DNA from 2 places in the Janthinobacterium sp. UMAB-60 genome. Region 1 is predicted to be linked to the other one. Evidence: predicted binding sites of a transcription regulator. Region 1 holds the regulator's gene; the other holds the start of a gene.
What was found. Region 1 encodes HrcA, which represses chaperone genes, less so after heat shock. Its sites were predicted from a motif close to TTAGCACTCNNNNNNNNNGAGTGCTAA; they were not measured.

Region 1 (3,412 bases):
GTGCTGCAAAGTGCCTTCGGGGCGCGTGAAGTCGATCAGGTAATCGGCGCCGGCCAGGCCGGTGGCCAAATCGGATGCGATCAGCACGCCGGCAGGCTTGCCCAGAAAGGCGGCGGCGTCCTGGCCGACGGACGGCGAACCAGCGCGGTCGAGCGCACCGGCCAGCACGGCGTCGGGCGCGTTGCTGACGGCTTCGATCAGGATATGGCCCATGCGGCCGCTGGCGCCAGCGATGGCAATTTTCAGTTCAGTCATTTTATTCTCTTACAGCAACTTATTTGGTGGGCTCGGCGGCAGGTGCAGGTGCAGGTGCAGGTGCAACGTCAGGCTTGCTCACAGGAATGGCGGGGGCGGCATCGGCCGGCACGGGCACGGCGCTCGGCGCCACGGGCGACGGCACGGCGGCGGCAGGCACGTCGGCCTTGGCGACCTTGGCGAACGGCGACGGACCGGCGATGCGGTCGATGTATTCTTTCTCGGTCGGCAAGTTGCCGCCTTCGAAACGCGCAACTTTGCCTTCCTTGTCAAAGAACACGACGACGCGGCTGCTGGTGGTTTCGCCACTGCCCCGTGCCAGGCGGAATGGATAATCCCAGCGGTCGGCATGGAAAATATCGGTCAACAGCGAGGTGCCGAGGACGAAACGTACCTGATCGCGCGTCATGCCCACTTTCAACTGGGCCAGCATCTCTTCGGAGACAAAGTTGCCTTGTTGAATGTCAGGACGATACGGCGAGAAAAACCACATGAATTTTTGCAACGGCGTCACCGTGGTGGTCTGCGCACCTTTTTCCGGAACGACTTCCTGGCCTTCCTTGAGCGTCACCGCCGGCTTTTCGCCAAGGATGCCGCGGCTGGCGCAGCCGGACATGACCAGCGCGACACAGACCATGCCTGCCACGACTGGTGCTCGAAATGAAATACGGTGCCAGAGAGATGGCAATACAGCCGGTGTTACGCGCATAAATGACCTCAATTGGATGAACAAAACGCCAGGAGTGACCGGCCTGCCAAAAAATGCATATTTTGGCACTCCCCGACAAAACGCTATATGATAAAGCACCTGACCCACATACGAGCAACAAACATGAGTAACAATCCTAGTGATCTCAAGGCAAGCGGCCTGAAAGCCACCCTGCCACGCCTGAAGATACTCGATATCTTCCAGAGTAGCCCGGTACGCCACCTGACAGCGGAAGACGTCTATAAAATTCTGCTGGCCGACAATATGGATGTCGGTTTGGCAACTGTCTACCGTGTCCTGACGCAGTTTGAACAGGCAGGCTTGCTCAACCGCAACCATTTTGAAACCGGCAAGGCAATTTTCGAACTCAACGAAGGTTCCCACCACGACCATCTGGTGTGCCTCGACTGTGGCCGGGTCGAAGAATTCTTCGACGAAGAGATCGAAATCCGCCAGCAAAAAGTGGCTGAAGAGCGCGGCTTCAAGATCGCCGAACACGCCTTGGCCATCTACGGCAACTGCATCAAGACGGCTTGCCCGCACAAAACCGCCTGATCCACGCCGGCCGTTCCCGCAAGGGGCCGGCCGGCGCAGCATGGAGCAGCATCAATGATGGCTGAGCGCGCTTGACAGCAGTTTGGCCGTGATATCGACGATCGGAATGACGCGCTCGTAAGCCATGCGCGTCGGTCCGATCACTCCCAACGTTCCCACGATCTTGCCGTTGACTTCATACGGCGCCGTCACCACGCTCATTTCGTCCATCGGCACCAGGTTCGATTCGCCGCCGATGAAAATCTGCACGCCCGTCGCCTTGCTCGACACGTCGAGCAGCTGCATCAAGCCCGTTTTTTGCTCGAACATGTCGAACATCTGGCGCAGCGAATGCATATTCGATGACAGATCGCTCACGCTGAGCAAGTTGCGTTCGCCGGAAATGACCATGTCGTCGCTATGGTCAGCCATCGCTTCGCTGCCCGCTTCCACGGCCGCCTGCATCAGGCTGCCCATGTCGTCGCGCAGCTGGCGCAGTTCGCCCTGCAGGCGCACGCGCACGGCGTCGAATGACAGGCCGCCATAATTCTGGTTGATGTAATTGGCCGATTGCACCAGTTGCGCCGGCGTATAGTCGGCTTCCGTCAGCAATAAACGGTTCTGCACGTCGCCGCCCGGGGCAACGATGACGAGCAGGATGCGCTTTTCGGACAGGCGCAGGAATTCGATTTGCTGGAACACGGATTCGCGGCGCGGACTGAGCACGACGCCGGCAAACTGCGACAGCGACGACAGCATCTGCGCCGCGTTGGCGATGGTTTTCTGCGGCTGCGGCGTCTGCAGGCGCATGCGCGATTCCACCATGTGCTCGTCCAGATGCCGGACGGTCAGCAAGGTGTCGACAAAGATGCGGTAGCCGCGCGGCGTGGGGATGCGTCCGGCCGAGGTGTGCGGACTGGACACATAACCGAGCTCTTCCAGATCGGCCATGATGTTGCGGATCGTGGCCGGCGACAGGTCGAGGCCGGAAATTTTCGACAGGGCGCGCGAACCGACCGGCAGGCCGTCGGCGATATATCGCTCGACCAGGGCTTTCAGCAGTGTTTGGGCACGTGTATCGAGTTGCATGGTGTCTTAGTTAAGCCAGTATTTTTAGCAAGTATTTTTTAGGCAAGCGGCAACGAAAGCGGCAGAACGTACAGTAACAGCGCCTATTATGCACGTTCGCCCGTCCGGCGGCGATCAATCTTCCAGTTGCCCCTGCAGCCACAGCAGCAATTCATCAAAGTTGGCGCAGATGGCGTCGGGCTGCACGCCGGCGGCCAGGTGGGCGTCGCTGCCCTTGCGGTTCATCCAGACGGCACGCATGCCCGCGCCTTGCGCGCCCGTCACGTCGAAATACAGGTCGTCGCCCACATATACGGCTTCATGCGGGGCCACTTCCAGCGCGGCGCAGGCAGCCAGGAAGATACTGGCATCGGGCTTGGCCACGCCAAAGTCGCTGGCGGCGATCGATACCTTGAAATGCTGCGCCAAGCCGATAATTTCAAGGTCCGCATTGCCATTCGAGATGGAGCCGACCAGCATGCGCTGGCGCATCCAGGCCAGGCCAGGCAAGACGTCGTCATACGGCTGGACGCGGTTGCGCGCGGCCAGGAACTGCGCGATGGCGCCGTCGACCAGGGCGGCATCCTCGCCGACGGCCTCGAAGGCGGCCAGCAGGCCGGCGCGGCGCAACTCGATCAGGTTGCCATGGAAATGCGGTTGTTCGTTCAGCATGGCCAGACGGTGCTGGCGCAACAGCTCGATGGAAAACTGCTGCGCCACTCTGGGCGCATGCGTGGCCAGCCAGTCGTGCAGCAGGGTTTCTGCGGCGGCAATCACGGGCGCGATGGGCCACAAGGTATCGTCGAGATCGAACAGGATGGCCTTGGGAGGCACGGCGGGTTTGAC
Region 2 (3,412 bases), on a different contig from region 1:
GGCGCGGCCGCGTTGAGGGCGGGTGGCGTGGCCGGGTCGACGTCGAGCAGGGTGAATGTCAGGTGGTTGACGCTGACGGAACTGGCGGCGCCGGGCATGGACTCGGACAGGACGATGTCGGTGGCGCCTGCGCTGTTGAGCAAACTGAAACTGTAGCTGACGTAGCCTTTCCACACGCACACGGCGCCCTTGCGGCAGCGGCTGTCGTTGACACGCTCCAGTTTCAGGGTATCGGTGGCCGTGATGGCGACCTGTTCGCCCGGCGACAGCACGTGGGTGACGCTGCGCGGCGTGTTTTCCGCGTCGCCGGCGCTGCCGGCCGCGCCGCAGCCAGCCAGCACGGCCAGGCAGGCGATGAGCAGGGGCAACAGCAGGGTACGATAAGAGTGGTTCAGAGTAGACATGTTTTTCCTTTCAGGTAGAACGTCCCGGGCGTGCTTGTTCGTGCGTGGGATAAAATGATGGTAACAAAATGATATTTTCTCGGCGCACTATTGGCGCGCTGCCGATGAATTGATGCGCCGGTCACGCGGCGCGCCGATTACTGCGTAGAATGGCTGTTTTGAAAATCAGGAAACAACCATGAAAAAAACTGCCCTGGCGAAAAGCGATGCCAAGAAACTGATGGGAAAGATGAATGTTCCCGGCGCCGGTGCATTCGGTAAGGAAGCGGTGGTCGTCGACCGCCGCGAGCAGCGCAAGCGCGATCAGGCGCTGGGCCTGGTGCCATTCGCCGTCAAGCTGAACAGCGATCTGGTGTTGCAATTGCAGACCCTGGCCAAGGAGCGCGATGCGGATCTGAATGAATTGGTCGCCGAGCTGATCACCAAGGGTTTGGCTGCAGCATAAGGGCTGACAATGTTTATCTGTTGATAAATATCACTGTAAAACTAAAAGGCGCCTTGCGGCGCCTTTTGCATTGCGGCATTGTTTTCGATTACACCCAGGCGGCCAGCGCGCCCTTCATTTTTTTCAGCGCCGCCACTTCGATCTGGCGGATGCGTTCGGCCGATACGCCGAACTCTTCTGCCAAAGCGTGCAGGGTGGCGCCGGAACCGTCGTCGTTGGCCAGCCAGCGCGCTTCGATGATGCGGCGCGAACGGGCGTCCAGCTTGCTCAAGGCCGTTTCCAGGCCTTCCGATTGCAGGCGCGTCACTTGTTCCGCTTCCAGCACCTTGGTCGGTTCGCTTTGCTCGGACGACAGGTAGGCGATCGGCGAAAACTTGTCGTCTTCATCATCGGTCGGCGATTCCAGTGCAATGTCGCGGCCGCTCAAACGCGTTTCCATTTCGATCACTTCTTCGCGTTTCACGTCGAGCAGCTTGGCCAGCGCATCGATCTGCTTCGGCGTCATTGCATCGAGGCCCGTCTTGTGGCTGCGCAGGTTGAAGAACAGCTTGCGCTGTGCCTTCGTCGTCGCGACTTTGACCAGGCGCCAGTTTTTCAGGATGTACTCATGCATCTCGGCTTTCACCCAGTGCATGGCGTACGACACCAGGCGCACGCCCTGGTCCGGATCGAAGCGTTTCACGGCTTTCATCAAGCCGATATTGCCTTCCTGAATCAGATCGGCATGCGGCAAGCCATAGCCCAGGTAGCCGCGGGCAATCGAGACCACCAGGCGCAGGTGCGACAGCACCAGTTCTTGCGCGGCGGCCAGGTCATTTTTTTCACGCAGGCGTTTCGCCAGCGAAATTTCTTCATCGTGGGTCAACATGGGCAGGCGGTTCACGGCCGAGATATAGGCGTCGATATTGCCCAGATTGCCAGTGAATCCGAGGCCCAGCGCATTACTTTTGGTCGGAACCAATGCGGATGTAGCGGACATCATAGTCATGTTTTCTCCCTCGTAGTCTTGCTTTGTTCCAGTTGGCCATGTCACGCGACGTGGCCCGATTGTCTGTTCGTTTTGCGTATGCGGTCTTGCACTTGCAGATCGCGGCACCATCTTCATCTGGCGTCCATGGCGGTTCTGCTGTTGGTATGTCCCTATATTAGCACTCTCTGCTTGAGAGTGCCAATCAGCACATTTAATCGTCCTGATAGCCTAAATACTATGATGATTTAATGCTTGATATATATCGATATAGCGCTTCACGACAACGTAGCCAGTCTACGGCCTCTGGCTGAAGCGAGCCTTAAGAATACTTGCTAAATATCAAGATAACAGCATTGTGGGGACGCATGGCGGCGCCTGGGGCGCCGCCATGGGAGGCAGGCAAGGTCAGTTCAGGCGCGCCAGGTGGCGCTGTACGCAGAGGAAGGCGCCGATCAGGCCCAGGCCGGCGCTGACGGCCAGCAAGCCGGCCATCGGCAGCGGCGCCAGCGGCACCAGCTGGAATTCGGACGCATACAGGCGGGCAAACTCGGCAATCGCGGTATTGAGCGGCTGCAAGGCCAGCGCCACGGCACCCAGGGCCAGCGCACCCGCGCACAGGCCCAGCAGGGCGCCCGTGTAATAGAAGGGGCGGTGGATGAAGGTGTCGGTGGCGCCGATCAGTTTCGAGATGCTGATTTCATCGCGCTGCTGCATCACCTGCAGGCGGATGGTATTGAAGACCACGGCGATGACGGCCACGCCCAGGGTGATGGCCAGCAGCAGCAGCACCAGGCGCAGCACGCCCAGCAGGGCCGCCAGGCGCTTGACCCAGGCCGAATCGACTTGCGCCGATTCCACGCCTGGCAGGTGGCGCAGCTGCTCCGCCACCGCATCGACATCCTGCGCTTCGCTGGCGCTGCTGAAGGCGTCGAGTTTCAGCACATAGCTGTCGGGCAGGGGATTGTCGCCCAGGGTACTGAGCACGTCGGCCAGGCCGTTCTTGTTTTTCAGGGTGTCGAGCGCCTGTTCGCGCGGAATGAAGACGATCTTCGCCTTTTGCGCGCCGACGATGTTGCGCATGGCGCTCGCCAGGGCCACGGCTTGCTCGCGCGGCGTGTCGATCTTCAGGAAGACGCTGATTTCCGGGTCGACCGACATCTGTTCCGACATGGGGCGCACATTGTCGAGCATGGTCAAGCCGGCGAACGGCAGCGACAGGGCGATGGCGACGACGAGCACGTTCAGTAAAAAGCCGCCGGGCGACTTGCGTAAATGAATCAGCGCCGAGCCCAGCGCGAAGCGGTGTTGACGGAACCAGCCTCTCATGCCTGTTCTCCCTGCGCGTCGTCCGGGTCGGGGGCGGGCGCAAAATCGGGGTCGGGCGGCGCGAAGACGGGCGCCTGCGTGGCCTTGTCGATGGCGACCAGCTGGCCGTTCTTCAGGTGGATCACGCGGGCGGCGGCGTCGAGCATCTGTTCGTCATGGCTGGAAATGAGGCAGGTCACGCCCACCGAATGGAATGCTTTGAGGGCATCGAGCACCTTGTTGGCGCTGGCGCGGTCCAGGTTGGCCGTCGGTTCGTCGGCCAGGATG

Region 2: the regulator HrcA is predicted to act here: its motif matches at 1,995-2,021, upstream of rpoH (RNA polymerase sigma factor RpoH).

Annotation. Positions count from the first base shown of each region.
Region 1 covers NZ_LT607482.1:132,087-135,498, reverse strand. Annotated here, with positions in the region: gene dapB (4-hydroxy-tetrahydrodipicolinate reductase) at 1-255, opposite strand, end outside; gene K0F86_RS00600 (outer membrane protein assembly factor BamE) at 275-892, opposite strand; gene fur (ferric iron uptake transcriptional regulator) at 1,088-1,519, shown strand; gene hrcA (heat-inducible transcriptional repressor HrcA) at 1,571-2,587, opposite strand; gene K0F86_RS00585 (HAD family hydrolase) at 2,702-3,412, opposite strand, start outside.
Region 2 covers NZ_LT607489.1:199,693-203,104, forward strand. Annotated here, with positions in the region: gene K0F86_RS14835 (hypothetical protein) at 1-404, opposite strand, end outside; gene K0F86_RS14840 (hypothetical protein) at 583-849, shown strand; gene rpoH (RNA polymerase sigma factor RpoH) at 938-1,831, opposite strand; gene ftsX (permease-like cell division protein FtsX) at 2,225-3,145, opposite strand; gene K0F86_RS14855 (cell division ATP-binding protein FtsE) at 3,142-3,412, opposite strand, start outside.